One region of the Roseburia sp. AF42-8 genome, then DNA from elsewhere that is predicted to be linked to it. Evidence: a T-box and tRNA genes for the amino acid it is inferred to sense, from the RefSeq annotation. Region 1 holds a T-box; the other regions hold tRNA genes.

Region 1 (7,048 bases):
GGCTTAAACGCTAAAAAGAAACATAATAGAACATTAAAATTAGCTAAAGGTTACAGAGGAGCACGCTCCAAACAGTATAGAGTAGCAAAACAGTCTGTCATGAGAGCCTTAACAAGTTCTTATGCAGGAAGAAAACAGAGAAAGAGACAGTTCAGACAGTTATGGATTGCCCGTATTAACGCAGCAGCAAGAATGAATGGATTATCTTACAGCAAATTTATGTATGGTTTAAAATTAGCTGGTGTTGATATGAACCGTAAAATGTTAGCTGAGATGGCTGTAAATGATGCAGAAGGATTTGCAACATTGGCAGAGCTTGCAAAAACAAAACTTGCTTAGTTTTAAGAAGTGGACAAGTTATAAAAGAGGATTGTGGTTATTCGCAATCCTCTTTTTTGATGTTCGGTTCATTTGAAGTTTTTGCGGAAGCATCCTGCCCGGAAGCTTCTTTTTTGATGGAATCCAAATCTTCTCTTAAAGAGTAATGATTCTTAAGTAAGCGGTATACCATGGTATAAGCCCAGATGAGAACCGGGACAACCACAGTGGCATAGATGGAAGCCTTAAGACAGTTTGTGGCAAAATCGCTTCCAATCAATGCAAAAACAAGAGTGGAAACATAGAGGGCAACTAAGAGTACAACACCGATAATTGCAAGAATCTGTTTTGTCTTTTTCATATATGACCTCAACTTTCTTTGATGACCTGTTTTTAGAAAAAAGCAATATACATTATTTTAACATTTGACAGCGGATAGTCAATCAGAAAATGTAAAGTTGCAGAGGATAAATACTTGAAAAAAGCACAAAATATGCTATACTGAAACAAGCGTTATACGACTAAATATGGATTAAAGGATGGATATGAACAATGGCATTATTAGAAGAATGGCAGAAGATTGCTTATGATCAGCAGGCAGATAGAGGAAAATTACAGAAGTTCTGGCAGAGATATTTTATGTTAGAGAAGGGCGTATATGAGAAGCTTTTAACAAACCCGGATGAGAAGGTAGAAGGAACTGTAAAAGAGCTGGCAGAGAAATACGACCTCAGCATTATGGATATGACTGGATTCTTAGATGGAATCAATGACAGCCTGGTAACACCAAACCCAATTGATACTATGGAAGAGGATACCAAGGTAAGCCTTGCATTCGATAAAGAAAAATTATACAAGAACATGGTAGATGCCAAAGCTGACTGGCTCTATGAATTACCACAGTGGGATGAAATTTTTGATGCAGATACCAAGAGAAAGCTTTATTTAGAACAGAAGAAATCCGGCACTGTTGTAGTTGGAAAGAAAGTTGGAAGAAATGATCCGTGTCCTTGTGGAAGTGGAAAGAAATATAAATTCTGCTGCGGAAGATAAGAATAAAATATTTTGGAAAACATTTGGAAAATATTTCGCAGAAAAACTCTTTACATAGCAGAAAAAAGAGTATACAATAGCTTTTGTCAAAAGGACAAAACAAAGAAGAGACGAGTAGCATGACAGGAAGTCAAAGAGAGGAATACATCTGGTGAGAGTATTCTGATGGAGTGTAATGTGAAGACCAGCTCTGAGTGACCCCAATCCGGTCCGGTGATTCCGTTATCATCAGAATGAGCGGTTGTACGATAAGTACAGCAAGCAGGGTGGAACCACGATAGAGTATCGTCCCTGATGCATAAATTTTATGCATCAGGGATTTTTTACTTTGCAGTTATTAATACCAATATAATAAGAAAAGGAGACTTGAACATGAAAATCACATTAAAAGATGGCTCAGTAAAAGAGTACAGTGAAGCAAAATCAGTCTATGATATTGCAGCAGATATCAGCGAAGGCCTTGCAAGAGTTGCATGCGCCGGTGAAGTAGACGGAGAAGTGGTGGATTTACGAACCGTTCTTGACAAGGACTGCAATTTAAATATTATAACAGCAAGTGATGAAGAAGGATTAAAGGTAATCCGCCATACTGCATCCCATGTACTGGCTCAGGCGGTAAAGAAATTATTCCCGGATGCCAAGATTACGATCGGACCGGCAATTGAAGATGGATTCTATTATGATTTTGATCATGCCCCATTTTCAAGAGAAGACCTCGATAATCTGGAAGCAGAGATGAAGAAGATTATCAAGGAAGGTCATGAATTAAAACGATTCACACTTCCAAGAGAGGAAGCAATCAAATTCATGCAGGAACGTAATGAGCCATACAAAGTAGAACTGATTGAAGAATTACCAGAGGGAGAAGAAATTTCTTTCTATGACCAGGGCGGCTTCGTAGATTTATGTGCTGGCCCACATCTGATGACAACCAAGGGCGTAAAGGCATTTAAGCTGACATCATCTTCCATGGCATATTGGAGAGGTAATTCTGACAAAGCAAGATTACAGAGAATTTATGGTACTGCTTTTAATAAGAAGGAAGAGTTAAAAGAATACTTAGAGAAATTAGAAGATGCCAAACGCCGTGACCATAACAAACTTGGCCGTGAAATGGGATTATTTACCACTGTTGACGTTATCGGACAGGGACTTCCTTTATTTACACCGAAGGGAACCAAGATGATTATGAAACTGCAGCGTTGGATAGAAGACTTAGAGGATAAAGAGTGGGGTTATGTACGTACCAGAACTCCGCTGATGGCAAAGAGCGACCTCTATAAGATTTCCGGACACTGGGATCACTACATGGATGGAATGTTCATTTTAAATAAGGACAGCGACGACAAAGAGACAATGGCACTGCGTCCGATGACCTGTCCATTCCAGTATTATGTATACATGAATGAACAGCACTCTTACAGAGATCTGCCATATCGGATGTCAGAGACTTCTACATTGTTCCGGAATGAGGACTCCGGAGAGATGCATGGACTTACCCGTGTCAGACAGTTTACTATTACAGAGGCACATATTATTCTTTGCCCGGAACAGGCGGAAGAAGAACTTACCAGATGTACTGAACTTTGCCATTATGTAATGACTACACTTGGTATCGATGGAGATGTTACTTACCGTCTGTCCAAATGGGATCCGAACAACAAAGAAAAATATCTGGGCGACGAAGCATATTGGAACAGTACCCAGCAGTATCTGCGTGATGTTATGGATAAGAATGGCATCAAGTATACAGAAGCAGATGGGGAAGCTGCATTCTACGGACCAAAGATTGATATTCAGGCAAAGAATGTATATGGAAAAGAAGATACCATGGTTACCATCCAGCTTGACTGTGCAAGTGCAGAGAAGTTTGGCATGTACTATATCGATGAGAAGGGTGAGAAAGTACTTCCTTGGATTATCCATCGTACATCCATGGGATGTTATGAGCGTACCCTTGCATGGCTGATTGAACATTATGCAGGAAAATTCCCAACCTGGCTTTGCCCGGAACAGGTAAGAGTATTGCCGATTTCTGAAAAATATGCAGACTATGCAGAGCAGGTAAGAAAAGAATTAGCAGCTCATGATGTAGATGTAACGGTTGATAACCGTTCTGAGAAAATCGGATTCAAGATTCGTGAAGCAAGACTGGATAAGCTGCCGTACATGCTGGTAGTTGGTCAGCAGGAGGCAGAGGACGGAACCGTATCCGTAAGAAGCCGTTTTGCAGGAGATGAAGGTGTAAAACCTTTAGGAGAATTCATTGATGCAATCTGCGAAGAGATTCGTACAAAGGAAATCCGTAAGGAAGAAGTTGCAGAAGAAAAATAAAAATGCAATAAAATCTAATTTTTAATTTTATAATTTATATGGATTCAAAAAGACTGTTGCTGGCAATTTGCACCGGACAACAGTCTTTTTTGCTTTACAGGAAAGCAGCCGCCGCAGGCACGAGAATGTGTCAAGGTACATTCTTTTTTACATGAAGTTGGTAACATAAAAAGATTTCCTTTGGAGATACTAAACATGTAACGAAAGAAAGGAGATGATTTTTGTGACAGAATTAAAATGTTCTGTAAGAAGCTGCAGTTTCCAGAAAGATGATTGCTGTTGCCGTGGAAATATTACGGTAGAGGGTGCACATGCAAACCGCAATAGCGAGACAAGCTGTGGAAGTTTTGAAGAGAAGAAAAACTGTGGATGTGCCAATTCGACCGGTAAACCGCCTAAGATGAGCGATGTTACCTGTGAGGCAGTAAACTGTAAATTCAATGAAGGAAGAAAATGTCATGCAAAAGACATCCAGGTAGCCGGAACGAATGCCTGTACCTGTATGGAAACAGAGTGTGCCAGCTTCTGTTGTTCCTAAAAAGTGGAATATCAGTAAGTTTTAGCAAAATATTTCTGTGTCTACTCTTAACAGATTGGACACAGAAATTTAGAAGAATCTTAAGAAAAATACTATTGTAAATGAGATGAAAGAAAGTATAATGTGATTGAAGCATAAATAAAGCAGAAGTAATGTGTAAGGTGTAGATGGTAAACAGGAGGAAGCAAATGAGAAAAAAATCACATATTTTGCTGGCACGTTATATTGCAAAGAATACAGAGGATGAAGAACTTAAGAAACATAGACTGTCTTTTTATATTGGCAGCATCCTGCCGGATTGCAAACCATCTTTTGTATATAAGAAACATGAAATCAATGGGACGTTTCCGGATGTGAAAAAGATGGTGAATCAATTGATTTTCGGTAAACAGCAGGGGAAACTGACCCGTAAACGCCGGTATTATATGAATCTCGGGCAGGTAACGCATTATGTAGCTGATTATTTTACTTATCCGCATAACAAGATTTATCCGGGAAACTTAAAGGATCATTGTTCCTATGAAGAACAATTGAAGCGAAGCCTTAAAAATTATATTATGAGCCGGAATATGGAAGCAGGAGAAAAAGTGCAGGCTGATTTTTCTGATGCAGAGGCACTGTATGAATATATTTTAGAGAGGCATAAACAGTATCTTGGAAGAAAAATTAATATAGAAACAGATATTCGGAATATAGTAGCAACCAACCGGATGCTGGTGGAGGCCATTGCCGATTTGTTTTATAAAACACAGCATAAGGAAAAAATGCCGCTTGCTGTCGAATATTGACGAAAAAAGATGTTATATTTTGTTTGATTTTTGGTGATGAGCAGAGTAAAATGAATTTACAAAGAACAACACAGAGATGGGACACAGCATAGGAGAAATGCTTATGGATGAAAGGGAAGCACTTCGCATTGCGATTGAACGTGCAAGAATCCGACTGGATGAAGCACTGGAACGAGCGAAAAGTATGGATGAATGCTATGACCTGAGCCTGGAAGTGGACAGACTGATTGAGAACTATGTATCGCTATGTGAGCAAAAAGAACTTGTACCAATAAGATAAAAGTAAAGAGTAAGTGGAAAGAAGTACATTGAGAAATGTGCTTCTTTTTTTTGTGCATTTTTATGTGTAGTATATTGATTTTTTCCCAAAAGTGGGGTAATATGTATTCATAAGTGGAGGAAAGTGGTTGAAAATGGCACAAAGTGGTGGATAAGTTGATAACTTTGTGGATAAATAGCAACCGGACTGAGGTGTTTGACAATGTTCATGGGAGAGTACAGTCACAACATAGACGCCAAGGGCAGAATGATTGTTCCTTCCAAATTCAGAGAACAGCTCGGTGATGAGTTTGTAGTAACGAAGGGTTTGGATGGGTGTCTTTTTGTGTACCCAAATGAAGAATGGCAGAACATTGAAGAAAAATTCCGCAACGTACCACTTACCTCAAAAGATGCAAGAAAATTCTCACGTTTCTTCTTTGCAGGAGCAACAACCTGTGAAGTGGACAAGCAGGGAAGAATTCTTCTTCCGGCAGTGTTAAGAGAATTTGCCGGATTAGAGAAAGAAGTCGTATCAGTCGGAGTCTTAAAGCGAATTGAGATTTGGGACAAGAACAGATGGCAGGATACCAATACTTATGATGACATGGATGAAGTTGCAGAACACATGGCAGAACTTGGCTTGAGTATCTAAAGGAGTGAACATGGAATTTAAACACACATCGGTTCTCTTGCATGAGACCATAGACAATCTGAATATTCGCCCGGACGGAATTTATGTAGACGGAACGCTCGGTGGAGCGGGACATTCTTCCGAAATTGTAAAAAGGCTGAATGAGAACGGAAGGCTGATAGGAATTGACCAGGACGAAGATGCAATTGCAGCAGCCAGTGAGCGGTTAAAGGATTATTCTGATAAAGTAACCATAATCCGCAGCAATTACTGCAATATGAAAGAAGAATTGAACCGTATCGGAGTGACGAAGGTAAATGGAATCCTTCTTGATCTGGGAGTATCTTCCTTTCAGTTAGATACACCGGAGCGAGGATTTACCTACCGGGAAGAAGATGCACCACTGGACATGAGAATGGATCAGCGTCAGACATTAACGGCAAAAGATATTGTAAATGATTACAGTGAATCAGAGTTGTATCGTATCATAAGAGACTATGGGGAAGACCGGTTCGCAAAGAATATTGCAAAGCATATTGCCGCAGCCCGGGCAAAGAAACCAATTGAGACAACCGGAGAGCTGACCGCAATTATCCGGGCATCCATACCGATGAAAGTGCAGAGTACTGGCGGACATCCGGCAAAGAGAACGTTTCAGGCAATTCGTATTGAACTGAATCGTGAACTGGAAGTCTTATCAAATACTCTGGATGAGATGATAGATCTTTTAGAGGAAGATGGAAGAATCTGTATCATTACCTTCCATTCCCTGGAAGACAGAATTGTAAAGAACATCTTTCGCAAAAATGAAAATCCATGTACCTGTCCGAAAGAATTTCCGGTGTGTGTATGTGGCAAGAAACCAAAAGGAAAAGTAATCACTAGAAAACCGATTCTTCCAACAAAATCTGAAATGGAAGAGAATCCGAGAGCAAAAAGCGCAAAATTAAGAGTATTTGAACGGCATATCAATGACTAGGGAGAGACGTGAAAATGGAGAAGACAAGAAGAAATTATCGAACACGGACTTACATAGATGGAAACACTGTCCGTAAATTAGAAGCTGCACCGGATTACCGCAGAGAACAGGAAGAAAAGCAGCGGGAGGAAATCAGACAGCGCAAC
Region 2 (7,048 bases), on a different contig from region 1:
AGGCTGTTATAATTTGTTACATTTCCGTTGGCATCTACAATAGCTGCCACCGGCTCCTGGTCATCACATACAACACATTTTCCATTGATACGCTTTGGATGCGTACATCCGCTGGCAGCATATACGGTTCCATCTACGATGGCTCCTTTCTTTGTGCCGTCTACAAGCTGGATTACACCTGTTGCAGGAATCCCGTTCACCATGGAAGCTAATGCTGTTCCTTCCGTATTTCTCTTTACCGTAACCGTTCCACCTGCATTCAGGCTGACTGCATTCAAAGTTGAAATCACATATGTGCTGCTTTCCTGTTCTATTGTAATATTCCCATCGGTACTCTCAATACTTCCACCGGCTCCGCCCCAGGTAAGTGATGAATCTGTTGTTCCATTCTGTTTCAGTGTTACATCATTCTTTGCCTTTATATCAAGTTCTGCCATAAACATCGGTACCGGTGCATTAGTTGAAATGCTTACTGCTCCTGCCAATGCCTGAATCGTCAGCTTACCATCTTGCATGACAGGGTTTGCGGTCTGTTCAATTGTAAGATCCCCATTGGTTGAAGTTAATCTCACCTGTGGATTACTCTTGCTTGTTATTCCCTTCGCTGATTTTAAAGAAATATCTCCTGCAGCTTCAATCGTAAGATTACTGTCAGTCAACACCCCTGTGCTGGTATTTTCCAGTTTTACCTTTCCACCGGTATTTTTCAGGGTAACATTTTCTGCACTGAAAATTGGATAATAATCAGATGCAGAACTTAATGCAAGGTCTCCTTCTGTCTGTGTCAGGTTCAGTGTGGATACTCCACTGTCAATCATACCACATGGTGCGGTTATCGTAACTTTCTTTCCACTTAAATCAACCACTCCACTGCTCAAAACAATTGGCTCTGAAGACGTTGATGCAGTTTCCAGTGTAATATCACCGGTTGTATCTATCTCAAATCTGCTGCCACCGTTTATTACATTACTATTACTTGTTACCTTGAAATTTCCGGTAAAATCCTTTGTGACAACGGCAGCACCGGTTCCAGATAAGTTAAATGCCGGACTATAGGTTCCTGTAACAGTAAGATTTCCCGCCCCGGAAATTGTTAGATTTCCATCCGTTACTGTCACCGGATTCGGTCCGGAAGTAGCAATCTCCATATCATTGTATACAGTCATGGTTGCCGTATCCTTATCAAAGTAAATATAGCCACCACTTTCCGGTTCTTCCCCTACTTTATCGACACCACGATACCTTGCAGCTGGTCCCGGTATAGAAGGAGAATCCACCGCCTTCACATACCAGCCCGTCTCTAATGTTGTACTTCCTATTTGAACAGATGCCGGCGTATCCTCTGCCTTTACCAGTAGTCCGGCAGCATCTCCCATAAATAAGCCTGTCATCATAGTCAATGCCATCAAAAATGCCAGACATCGTTTTTTTCGGTTTCTTCCCATATTTCCTCTCCTTTTTTTATTTCTATTTCTTTTGTTCACACAGTTTCTATCTTAAGAAAACGCCGGGAATTTTGCAACCAATTCTTCCAAATTGTGATTTTATCTTCCTGATTGTCGATAAAAAATGATTCTTATTTTCTTTCAATATGTTATACTTGTCTCGTATCCGGTGTTTTTTACTTTTTATATACAGGAGAATAATTATGCTGATTTACTTATGCGAAGATTCTGAAAGCGATGCCTTACGGTTAAAACATCATCTGAATACATATGCCACAAAACATCATTGTAATATGGAGATTCTACTTTTTTCTTCGGGCGAAGAGATGATTCAGTATTATAAGGAAGAAAAGCGTTATCCGGCTCTGCTGTTTTTAGATATCTATATGAATAACCAGGACGGTGTGGAAACAGCACGTATCCTTCGTTCACTGGGCTATGAAGGTGGCATTATTTTCACCACTTCTTCTACGGAACATGCCATGGCAAGCTATGAGGTAAATGCTCTTTACTATCTGCAAAAGCCTTACTCACACGCAGACTTTCTCAATGCCATGAGCCGCTGCGATACTCTTTTAGAGGAATCCAATGAAGTATTTACCTTTTCTGTCCGTAGGAAGGAATATTCTCTTCCTTACTCAGATATTCTCTTTTTTGAAACCGGGCAGCACAATGTCCTGCTGCACGCTATATCAGAGACTTTTACGATTCCCGGAAACCTGACACAGCTTACCGAGGACTTTGCCTCTGTTGCCTGTTTTCTTCCGGTTGGCCGCAGCTATCTGGTAAACCTAAACCATGTCACTGGAATTCTGCAGCACGACCTTATTATGGAAGACCACTCCATTGTGCAGATTCCTTTTCGTAAACGTGACGAGGTAAGCAAGGCCGTTAATAGCTGGTTTGCAAAGCTTGAGAAAGAGCCAACTCCTCCCGGCTTATCCTAAGGCCAGATATTTCCCATGTTTCCAATGTACTCCTATTGCGAAAATGTTACAGACTTGTTACAATTCATTTGTACTTAGCTAAGACATGATTTCAAAGAAAATAAGGAGGACGAAACTATGTGTTTTAATTTCAATAGCTGTTCCGAGTTATTTAACACAATCTGCAAATTATTCAGACTCGGATGTTAATATGTTTTATGCGATTTGCATAATCACCAAAAAGGCTGTAACCCTTGATTTATCAAGGATTACAGCCTTTTTTCCAGTTAAGCTGGCAACGGGAATCGGACCCGTGACCTCCGCACTACCAATGCGACGCTCTACCGACTGAGCCATGCCAGCAATTCTGTCGGAACTAATCCCGACTTGTAATACTATACTATAGAGAGCTATGATTGTCAATACTTTTCTACAGCATAATGTCAGATTTTTCTTTGCTATGCTCAATCTTCATATTTAACTTCCGGAACGGAACTGCAATTACAAGTCCAATCAGAAGTGAAATTATAATATAGATGCCCAAGATGCCGAGGCATTTCCAATAAGTCATTCCATACATACCACCGATGGTCTCCCGGAGTGCATCCATTCCATAAGGGAATGGGAAGAAACGGTAAATTCGCTGATAGATTGCCGGCAGTACTTCGATTGGGAAGGAACCGCCTGCTCCTGCTACCTGGATAACCATAATGACTACCGCCAAAGCCTCTCCGACATTTTCAAAGGCTACCGTTAATGCGTACATAAATAAGGTAAATACAAAGCTGCAGCATGCGCAGGCAAGCCAGAATAAGAACGGGTTATGGCATTGTATCTTAATATAAAACAAATCTCCCAGTGCAGTAATCAATGCCTGCACCTGTCCAATCAGGAAGAATGTAATATATCTTCCAAAGAATTTCTGGTAAGGTTTTGCATCCGGTATTTTCTCATCCGGAAGTACCTTTACATGAATGATTGCCACCAGAATCAACGCACCTACCCACAATGCCAGTACCGTATAGAACGGTGACATTGCCGAACCATAATTGGAAATCGGATAAATCTCTTTCGTCTCCATATTGACCGGAGAAGATAAGAAATCTCCTAACAAAGTCGGGTCGGTCTCTAAAATTTTCATCAAAGCCTGATACTGGTCACTGATTTCCAGAGCACTGAGACTTGTAATCACACTGTCAAGTCCGGCCTTCATTTCCTGTGCTGCTGCCAGTGAATCACTTAAGCTTTCATTTCCCTTATCGAGGGTTTCACTATAAGCATCCAACACTTCCGATACTTCATCAAAATCTCCATCGACACCATTTAAAATTGCCTGTGTCTGATTCAGTGACCCCTGCATGGACTGAATGGTTGTCTCCAGCTGACCTTTTACCGAATAGTCAAACGTATCTTTTAAAGCTTTTATTTCGGTCTTACAGGAAGTTATTTCGGTAGATATTTCAGTGTTTAAAGTATCCTTTGCAGTATTTAAATCTGTGACATTATTCTGGACACTGTTTAAATCTGCTTCAATTTTATCTAACTGTGCTTCGATTTCTGCAATCTGACCGGAAACACTTTCATCATCCTTCCAGTCTGCCACACTGTTTTCAAATAACTGACGGATCAGCGGCATCATATTAATTGCGCTCTGCAGTCCGCCGGAAGATAAATCACCATAGTTATCCAACTGATCTAAGGCATTCTGTATCAGCGTATTGATATTGTCAAGGCTGTCGGCTGCTGTATTAAGATTTGCTGAAATAACCTCAGCCAAAGCACTGGCATTAAGGCTGCCGGAATTCAATGCTCCCTGCATGGTATTTACCGTATTCGAACCATCATCTACCATCGTATTCAGATTCGGCAGCATAACCTGTGTCGTATCAATCAGGCTGGATGCCGAATTGGTAATGCTGACAAAAGAATTCAGCAATGCAATATAGCTGTCCAAATCTCCGCTTAAATCATTAAGCTGTGTCAGGAAAAGATTCATCATAGAGCCGGAATCCATTCCATTTTCTACCATGACATCATTTACCTTTAACATGACTTCTGCCAGAGTGCTGACAAAGGTTGCATTAACCTGCTCCTGTACTGCCGTTTTTGCCTTGGATGTAATCTTTGGCGCAATGGCATTTTTCTTCTCATTTTCATAATAAATAATCTGCGGATTCTGTACTTCTCCGTTAAGGAGCTTATCATTTTCTCGGAGAAATCCTCCGGAATAATCAGTGCCGCATAATATTCACTGCTGTATACACCATCTGTTGCTTCATCCATGGTATCAGTAAACTGCCAGCCCATAGTCTGATTGGCTTTCAGGGCATCAATGACGCTGTCTCCGATATTTAAAGACAGACCTCCCATGTCAATTCCCTCATCTGCGGAATATACTGCTATCTTAAGATTTGATGTAGATTCCGGTCCATACGGGTCCCAGTTGGACAATATATTAAACCATGCGTACAGTGACGGAATAATAGAAAGACCTATTACAATAACCACTGCTACCACATTGGTGCTGACTCTCTTAAAATCCTGATAAAAGATTCTAAAAATATTTTTCATGTGTTATCCCTCTGCTACTCCTTTGTGCTATCCGTTAAAAGTTCCTGCTCTGCCGTCTGAAGTACGGTACGAATCCGTTCCTCTACCTGGGCAATTCCATCGCCAATCAGTGCATCTCTCTCCTGCTGCTCCCGGTTGGAAATCTCATTTAATTTTTCCTGTAATTTATAATCTGAATATTCTACAAAGATTAAATATCCTGCCAGAATAAACAGCGATACAATCCACAGAATCAAAAATACAATTTTTGAGCTTTCTGTCCAGAATAACAATGCCAGGAAAATCAGTGGAATAATGATAAGGCACCGCAATCCGATGCGGATACGTTTCTGGTTCTTCTTATGAATCTCCTGCTCATAGCCTAAAAGCATGTCATAAAGCTTTTCATAATCTTCTTTCTTTTCCATCTGCTCTTCACCTGCTCTCTTACATCATCTTCGTATCTTTCATTCGCTTTTCCACGAAATGATTGATACCCATAAATGGTACGCGAATCAGCAGTCCGATTAACAATGCCGCTGCTGCGAAAATCAGAAGCTCTGCCAGATTCTTCTCATAGGTTCCGCCATACATGCCGCCAATGGTTTCACGCATGGCATTAATGGCATATGGGAATGGGAAGAAAATATATACCCGCCGGTAAAATTCCGGCAATATCTCAATCGGATATGTTCCACCGGAACCTGCAATCTGAATAACGACCATTACAACCACCAGTGCTTTTCCGATATCGCCAAAGGAAAGTGTCAGCGCATAGATTAATAAGGTAAAGGTAAAGCTCGTCAGCGACGCCGCAAACCAGAACAATACCGGATTCTTCACCTGACAATGCAGCAGATAAATATTACCCAGCACAATAATCAATGCCTGTATCTGTCCCATCACAAAGAAAATGAGATATCTTCCAAGGAAAAGCTGATAACGCTTCGGATTCGTCAAATCCTTTTCGGATGCCTTTACCTTAATCAGTGCCACCAGTACAATACCGCCTACCCAGAGTGCCAGTGTTGTATAAAATGGTGCAACCGCAGAACCATAATTTTTAATCTCATAAACCTGCTTTGTCTCCACTTTTACCGGCTGTGCAAAGAATTTACCATAGGATTCCGGATCGCCGCCCAAAAGTTCCATGATAATCTGCATCTGTTCATCTTCCGATGCTTCATTCAGCTTGCTGATTGCCTCTTCTATCTTTGTATCACAGGTCTTCAGCAATGTCTGAATCTGTGTAAAGCTTTCATCTGTAGCATCTACCATATCTAAGGTTCCATCGAAAATGGTTTCCATGTCACCTAATGTATTATTCAGATTATTCAAAAGATTGGTTACATTGACCAGTATCTGGGATGCCGTATCCAATATTCCGGATACTCCAGGCACCAGATTATTGGTGTATACATTCTTCATATTTTCAATGGTCTTGCTGCAGGTAGACAATGCTGTATTCATTCCGCCTGTCACAGTATCTACCGCATCTTTTACTGCATCTGATGCATTGTCCGGCATCAGTGTCTCTAAAAGCTTCTGCATTTCTTCTGCATCCTGCTTCAACGCATCAATCTGTGACATCACATCATCCATATCCGTTTTCTGCTCGTCCGTAAAGCTCTCATCTGTCTTGAGTCCACTGATTGCTCCATAAAGCGACTGCAACTGGTCATTTAAAGTCTTGATATCATTCGTTGTTGTCTCAATACTTTCAGTTGTCTTCTTGGCAGAATCTCCCAGTCCGGCATTGGTAATATCCGTTGAAATCTTATTCAAAGAATTCTCAATATCCGTTAAGGTTGTCTCCACATTCTTGGAAAAATCTGAAAGTGTAGTATCCGTACTGTCTAATTGTGTCTTTGTTCCATTCAGGGAATTTACAGCTGAATCAATTTTATCTTCCACCTTTGACACACTGGAATTGGCTTCATCAATCCCTGCGCTCAGTTCTTCATTTCCGGACAGGAAGCTGTCTATCATGGCATCATAGTCCTTTAAATTCTGGCTGAGCTGCTCTAATTTCTGGCGGAATCCATCCACACCGCCATCTTCACTTATTTTCTCAGAAAGATTATCCATCTGGGCAAACATGGCACTTGCCGCTGTCTCAAGAAATGT
Region 3 (7,048 bases), on a different contig from region 1:
ATCCAATAATCCAGACCAGATAAGGTCCGGCTAAAAGTCTTTTTCTGGCATTATGCATCGAGTTCCACCGCCTTTTCGTCACTGGATTCCGGTTTATGCATAATCTGGATATTGAAAGGAATTACCTTCATTCCCACATGGCTTCCGGTTTCAAAATATTTGGTGGTATGAACAAGCCATTCATAGCCGCCAGCCATAATTTCGATTTCATAGTGGACACCCTTGAAGATAACAGAAGTAATATCACCATCCATAAAACCGGTGCCGGCTTCTACAATCTCAATATCTTCCGGGCGGATGACTACGTCTACCGGTTTATTATTACCAAAACCGGTGTCGACACATTCGTGCTTGATGCCTAAGAAGCTGACTAATTTATCCTCAATCATGATACCGTCAATGATATTGCTGTCTCCGATAAAGTCGGCAACGAATGCATTTTCCGGCTCATTATAAATATCTTCCGGAGTACCAATCTGCTGGATATAGCCCTGATTCATGACAGCAATGGTGTCTGACATGGTAAGGGCTTCTTCCTGGTCGTGGGTAACATAGATAAAAGTAATGCCAAGTTCATTTTTCAGACGAATCAGTTCGTACTGCATGTCCTGACGCATTTTTAAATCCAGTGCACCCAAAGGCTCGTCTAAAAGGAGCACCTTTGGTTCATTTACAATGGCACGGGCAATGGCAATACGTTGCTGCTGGCCACCGCTTAAGGAATCAATGCTGCGGTTTTCATAACCGTCTAAGTTTACAAGCTTTAAGGCATATTTGATTTTATCCTGAATATAAGCCTTGCTTTTCTTGCTGATTTTTAACCCAAAAGCAATATTTTCTGCAATGCTCATATGGGTAAAAAGTGCGTATTTCTGGAATACGGTATTTAATTTACGCTCATTTGGCGGAAGAGAAGTAATATCTTTTCCATCAAAAATAATACGTCCGGTGTCCGGTGTCTCAAAACCACCGATAAGACGCAGGGTAGTAGTCTTTCCACAGCCGGAAGGTCCCAGCAGTGTTAAGAATTCGTTTTCCTTTACATAAAGATTTAAGTCATCCAAAATCATATTTCCGTCATAAGTTTTGGTAATATTTTCTAATTGTATTAATTTCTTGCCCATCATAACCTCCTAAAAACTTGGCGGGTTTGTAACCCAGATAAGAACGGCATCTTTCCTGCCGGTATTTTCGATATGGTGCTTTTTATTGGACTTAAGATAAAAAGACTCCCCCTGTCTTGCAGTATAAGTACGGGTACCATATATGATTTTAATGGAGCCCTTAAGTACATAGCCGAATTCTTCTCCCTCATGTGGAAGATAGATGTCTGATGTGCCGCCGGGCTTCAGCGTCAGTCGTACCGGTTCCATCATATCTTTCTGGGCACCGGGAACCATCCATTCGATTAAGCTCCTGTGTTCCGCATCTTCTTTTTCAAAATAATCTTCATTTTTAAAGACAAGCTGTGCAGGTTCATCATCTGCAAAAAATTCTGCCGGCGTAGTGCCGAGACACTGGATAATATCTAAAAGTGTACCCACGGAAGGAGATGTAAGATTACGCTCTAACTGGGAGATAAATCCTTTGGATAATTCCAGACGGTCAGCCAGTTCCTGCTGGGTGAGACCGTAGAGAATCCGCAGCTCCTTGATTTTATTTCCAATATCCATTTTGTACTTCCTTTCCATGAAAAGTGATTTTACATAGTTTTTACAAAATGAAGCTAATAATGTATTTGAAGTTTAATAATAATAAACTCACTAAGGAGTATTATGAGAAATTGAAAGAGAAATGTCAATACTATTTTTAGATTATTTTTAGACAACAAAAAAAGCTCCCGAGGGGACTCGAACCCCTGACCTACGCATTACGAATGCGCCGCTCTACCAACTGAGCCACGGAAGCAGAATAATCTGGTTATATGCGAAATAAAATATTTTCCTCAGACAACCCTTTATTTATTAAAATCATACTATAATATTATATATAGAAAAAAATAAATTTGCAATGTTTTTTTGAAAAAAGTTGTTCTTTCAAAGGTTACTTGGTATAATGGGCGTAGATGTGTAAGAACCGGAGAAAGATGAACCGGCTTATGAAAAGGGAAATCATTACAAGGAGGAAGTTTTTTTCATGGAAGTGAAGGAATTTGTTTCAGGGGGAAAGAAAACTGAGGACAGTAAGAAGAATATGAAGAAGAAAATCAACAGCGCAAAGAAAAATTATGCAAAGAAGAACAGTCAGTTTACGATTGCAGAATTAAAGGAAAACAGCGCGCTGATTATGTTATGTGTATTTGTGGTTTTTGCCGTATTGGAAATTGTGCTGGGTATACTGGTATGGAAGATACCGGTAGTGAGCGTATGTATTGTAGTGTTGATTGAAGCGGGACTTGCTGCATGTCTGCATAACCTTCCTGTCTGGCTGCATGGAATTGTTGCAGCAGCAGAGATTGTCGTTGGAATAATTTCCGGTAAAGTAATATTTATGCTGATTGGAATTTTATGCTATGGGGCAGCTTTGTTTGCATTGAAATTCCAGAAGGAAAATAATCCGCTTTCTATATTAAAATAAGAAGAAATCATACCAGGAGATAAAACATGGATCCCTTACAATTAGTAGAGTTATTAAGAGGACACAGAACTTATATTCAGACACATAATTTTCCAGATCCGGATGCGATTGCCAGTGCCTTTGGCTTACAGCATTTTTTAAATTACCATGGGATTAAAGCAGATATCTGTTATGATGGTAAGATTGAACGCCTGAGTACAAGAAAGATGTTTGACACATTTCATATTGATATTTTGTCTAAAGAAGATTTGGATGATATGAAGAAAGAGGACTATATTGTTACCGTAGACTCCCAGAAATATAATGCGAATCTGACCGATTTTATCGGGGATGAGGTGGCATGTATTGACCATCATCCGACAGTAATTGCCTGTGAATATGCTTATAAAGATGTGCGCCGTGTAGGAGCCTGTGCCACAATGATTGCAGAGTATTTTTATCTTACCAATACACCAATGAGCCGGGATGTGGCGGCAGCACTGGCATATGGCATCAAGATGGATACGGATGACTTTGTCCGTGGTACAACAAAGCTTGATGTGGATATGTTTGCATACATCTATCCAATGGCAGATGTGGAAGAGTTAAAGTCCATGTATGTAAATGTAATGGAGTTTTCTGATTTAAAAGCATATGGTGCGGCAATCGATAATATCCACATTTATGATGATGTGGGATTTGCATCGATTCCGTTTGATTGTCCGGATGCGCTGATTGCAATTATTTCAGACTTTATTTTATCTCTTGATGTAGTTAATATTTCCGTGATTTATGCAATCCGTTCTGACGGCATTAAGTTTTCTGTCCGTAGTGCATTAAATCATGTAGATGCCGGAAGAGTTGTAGCAAAGGCATTAGCAGATTATGGAAATGGTGGCGGACATCCGGCAATGGCTGGCGGTTTCATTCCAAAGAAGAATATGGAAAAGTTGGAACCGGACCGGGATTATAAATTAGAAATGCTGTTCTTAGAGCAGATCAAGGCAGAAGAAGGAAGGTAAGATACCATGGCAGAAAATCAGGTGAAGATAACCTATCATATTTATCTTGAGGCAGAGGATGTATCCCAGTCGAGAATTTTATCCAGTACCTCTTATGTAAAGAACTTATTTAAAAATTGTGGCAATCATTATTTTCAGGGTGTAGATTTTGATGATGAAAGTGATTTGGATGACTTTACCCTGCGTCTCTTTGTGGAGCAGGAAATCTTAGAAGAAGAGTGCAGCGTAGAGGCAGACGCAAAAGACTTTCCGGCAGATATGGCAGAATTCTTGGATAATATAGCCCAGGCACATTCTTTCCTTGATATGGAAGGTGATTTTACCGTGGAATATCAGGGCGAGAAAGTAAGTTTTAAGTTTGCTTCTGAAGCAGGAGCAGATTACTGTGACTTTGAAGAAATCGAAGAAGCATAAAAATTCATAAGTAATTTCCTGTAAAGTAAGAAAGAGAAAGGCAGTATGAAGAGCAGGTGCAATTCATACCGCCTTTCTTTATTTCCTCTTTAAGCAGAGCTTCTCAAAACTTCCAATCAGCTGATAGAGCAGCATGGCAATGAGACAGAGAATCAGAATCGATAAGATGACCCAGTCTAATTTAAAAACCTGGCTGCCATAAATAATAAGATAGCCTAAGCCTTTTTTTGCTGCAATAAATTCACCGATGATAACACCAACCAGACAAAGACCGATGTTGACTTTCATAATAGAAAGCAGGGTGGGAACACAGCCCGGCAGCATAATTTTAAACATGACATCATTACGGGTGCCGCCTAATGTCTTTATCAGAAGAATCTTTTCTTTATCCATATCACAAAAAGCAGTGTAAAGACTCAGAATAGAGCCAAAGATAGCTACGGACATACCGGTGATGATAATGGTCTTGTAATTGCCGCCCAGCCATACAATCAGCAGTGGAGCCAGCGCGGATTTTGGCAGGGAATTTAAAACCACAAGATAAGGCTCTAAGGTTTCGGATAAGGTTTTGGAAAACCAGAGGATTGCAGCAATCAGTAATGTTAAAATAATAACAAAGAAAAAGCTGCTTAAGGTTTCAAACAGGGTGATTCCAATGTGATAAAGGAGCTTCTGACCGGTAATCATCTGGTAGAAGCAGATGATAAGTCTGGTGGGACTGCTGAAAATAAAGGGGTCGATTTTTCCATATTTCGCACAGAGTTCCCATTGCAATAGAAAGACAACAAGAATCAGGATGCGACAGATTTTTATTTTAAGCCGATGCCTGCGGCATTGCCGTAAATACATAAGCTGTGCAGAGGATGGGTTATTCATTTTGATTAAATTCCTTCCATATTAAGTTAAAATAGGATTTAAAATGGCTGTCATTTCGTTTCTCTAAAGGCGTAAGACCAGGCTCAAAGGATATGGGTATAATGGAGCGGATTGTGCCCGGCCGGTGGCTTAAGACAATAACACGGTCTCCCATGGAAATTGCTTCGGATAAATCATGGGTTACAAGAATGGCGGTTTTATGTTCCTGCCGCAGAATGGTACCGATGTCATTGCTGACATTAAGGCGGGTCTGATAATCTAATGCCGAGAAGGGTTCATCTAAGAGAAGCAGCTCCGGGCGAAGTACCAGGGTCCGAATCAGGGCAGCCCGCTGCCGCATGCCGCCGGAAAGCTCAGAAGGACGTTTTGCAGCAAAATCGGCAAGTCCATAAGTTTCTAACAGCCGGCTGGCATAAGCAAGATTTTCCGGTGTCATTTTGTGCTGGATTTCCAGCCCTAATTGGACATTGGATGCGATGGTACGCCACTCTAAGAGATGGTCTTTCTGGAGCATGTATCCCATATTTAAGATATCCTTTGACTGCAGGGGGTGTCCCATGAAGGAAATGCTGCCGCCGGATGGGACAAGGAGACCGCAGATAAGGGATAAAAGTGTTGATTTGCCACATCCACTGGGACCTACAATAGCAACAAATTCTCCATTGGATAAAGTAAAACTGATATTGGACAGAGCCTTGGTTTCGCCGTCTTTCGTATGATAAATATAATCTATATTGGACAATTCAAGGATGGAGCACATGGTATTCACCTGATAGAAGTTTATAGGATAATATATGTGAAAAAATGAGATTGGTCACCCGGATTGACAGAAGAAAAGGATAGATTATAATAGGAACAGAATCGACAGAAATTTTGAATGGGAAAGGTAAATGCGATGAAAGAAAATTACCAGAAAATATTGGATGAAACGATTGCCGGATTAGAAGAAAGAGGAGAAGTTCCGAAACTTTTACTTCATAGCTGCTGTGCACCCTGCAGTTCTTATGTATTAGAGTATCTTTCCAACTATTTTTATATTACGGTGTTGTACTATAATCCCAATATTTATCCGGAGGATGAATATTATCACAGAGCAGCGGAGCAGAAACGCTTTATTAAAGAATTTCCGACGAAATATCCTGTCACCTTTGTGGAAGGAAATTTTGAACCGGAGCGTTTTTATGAAACAGTAAAAGGTTATGAAAATATCCGGGAGGGTGGCGAACGGTGTTTCCGCTGCTATGAATTAAGACTGCGGGAAGCGGCAGAGTATGCGAAAAAATTAAATTGTGATTATTTTACGACAACGCTGTCTATCAGTCCCATGAAGAATGCTGCAAAGTTAAATGAGATTGGAGGAAGGCTGGCTGAAGAATATGGCATTCCCTATTTATATTCGGATTTTAAGAAACGGGATGGCTATAAGCGTTCTACCGTAATTTCGGCAGAGTATGGCATGTACCGGCAGGATTATTGTGGCTGTGTATTTTCGAAGCGGGAGCGGGAAGAACAGAAAAGAGAACGTGCGGCGCAGGAAAGTGAGCAGACAGTACAGGAGTGATTTCTTCTGGTTGTCATTTTATGAAAAATAAGGTATACTTTCAGAAGTTAGTTATGGATTTTTGTTTAGAATAAGTACGGACATCCGTATGGAAAGAGAGGATAAAAGAGTGGCACAGTTATGGGGTGGACGCTTTACCAAAGAGACAGACAAGCTCGTTTACAATTTTAATGCGTCTATATCATTTGATCAGAAATTCTATAAACAGGATATGGAAGGCAGCATTGCGCATGTGAAAATGCTTGGAAAACAGGGCATTTTAACAGAGAAAGAAATGCAGGATATTGTAGACTGTTTAAAAGAAATCTTAAAAGAAGTAGAAGAAGGAAAGCTTATTATTACCGATGAATACGAAGATATTCACAGCTTTGTAGAGGCAAAACTCATTGACCGTCTGGGAGATACCGGTAAGAAATTACATACCGGACGAAGCAGAAATGACCAGGTTGCACTGGACATGCGTCTTTATACCAGACAGGAAGTATTGCATACTGACAAGCTGGTAAAAGAACTTCTTGAGACCATTCTTAAGATTATGGAAGAAAATACCGAGACGATTATGCCGGGATTTACCCATCTTCAGAAAGCACAGCCGATTACACTGGCACATCATATGGGA

The links. The T-box of region 1 lies ahead of thrS (threonine--tRNA ligase). A T-box ahead of a tRNA ligase gene usually reads a tRNA of that ligase, here a tRNA-Thr.
Region 2: it encodes a tRNA-Thr, which carries the amino acid that the T-box ahead of thrS (threonine--tRNA ligase) is inferred to sense. The anticodon was not compared.
Region 3: it encodes a tRNA-Thr, which carries the amino acid that the T-box ahead of thrS (threonine--tRNA ligase) is inferred to sense. The anticodon was not compared.

Annotation. Positions count from the first base shown of each region.
Region 1 is NZ_QTVB01000012.1:74,934-81,981, reverse strand. Features, by position in the region: gene rplT (50S ribosomal protein L20) at 1-339, shown strand, start outside; gene DW059_RS17140 (hypothetical protein) at 377-679, opposite strand; gene DW059_RS07175 (SEC-C metal-binding domain-containing protein) at 871-1,371, shown strand; T-box leader at 1,465-1,667, shown strand; gene thrS (threonine--tRNA ligase) at 1,744-3,705, shown strand; gene DW059_RS07165 (DUF1540 domain-containing protein) at 3,929-4,243, shown strand; gene DW059_RS07160 (zinc dependent phospholipase C family protein) at 4,432-5,031, shown strand; gene DW059_RS15890 (hypothetical protein) at 5,135-5,311, shown strand; gene mraZ (division/cell wall cluster transcriptional repressor MraZ) at 5,513-5,944, shown strand; gene rsmH (16S rRNA (cytosine(1402)-N(4))-methyltransferase RsmH) at 5,955-6,902, shown strand; gene DW059_RS07145 (hypothetical protein) at 6,917-7,048, shown strand, end outside.
Region 2 is NZ_QTVB01000019.1:18,602-25,649, forward strand. Features, by position in the region: gene DW059_RS09340 (hypothetical protein) at 1-1,445, opposite strand, end outside; gene DW059_RS09345 (LytR/AlgR family response regulator transcription factor) at 1,649-2,392, shown strand; tRNA gene DW059_RS09350 (tRNA-Thr) at 2,662-2,734, opposite strand; gene DW059_RS09355 (YhgE/Pip domain-containing protein) at 2,802-4,421, opposite strand; gene DW059_RS16470 (YhgE/Pip domain-containing protein) at 4,415-4,942, opposite strand; gene DW059_RS09360 (hypothetical protein) at 4,957-5,349, opposite strand; gene DW059_RS09365 (YhgE/Pip domain-containing protein) at 5,369-7,048, opposite strand, start outside.
Region 3 is NZ_QTVB01000018.1:13,089-20,136, reverse strand. Features, by position in the region: gene DW059_RS09140 (ABC transporter permease) at 1-58, opposite strand, end outside; gene potA (spermidine/putrescine ABC transporter ATP-binding protein) at 51-1,124, opposite strand; gene DW059_RS09130 (helix-turn-helix domain-containing protein) at 1,134-1,673, opposite strand; tRNA gene DW059_RS09125 (tRNA-Thr) at 1,836-1,908, opposite strand; gene DW059_RS09120 (hypothetical protein) at 2,137-2,577, shown strand; gene DW059_RS09115 (DHH family phosphoesterase) at 2,604-3,578, shown strand; gene DW059_RS09110 (hypothetical protein) at 3,585-3,992, shown strand; gene DW059_RS09105 (ABC transporter permease) at 4,071-4,868, opposite strand; gene DW059_RS09100 (ABC transporter ATP-binding protein) at 4,861-5,628, opposite strand; gene DW059_RS09095 (epoxyqueuosine reductase QueH) at 5,746-6,429, shown strand; gene argH (argininosuccinate lyase) at 6,539-7,048, shown strand, end outside.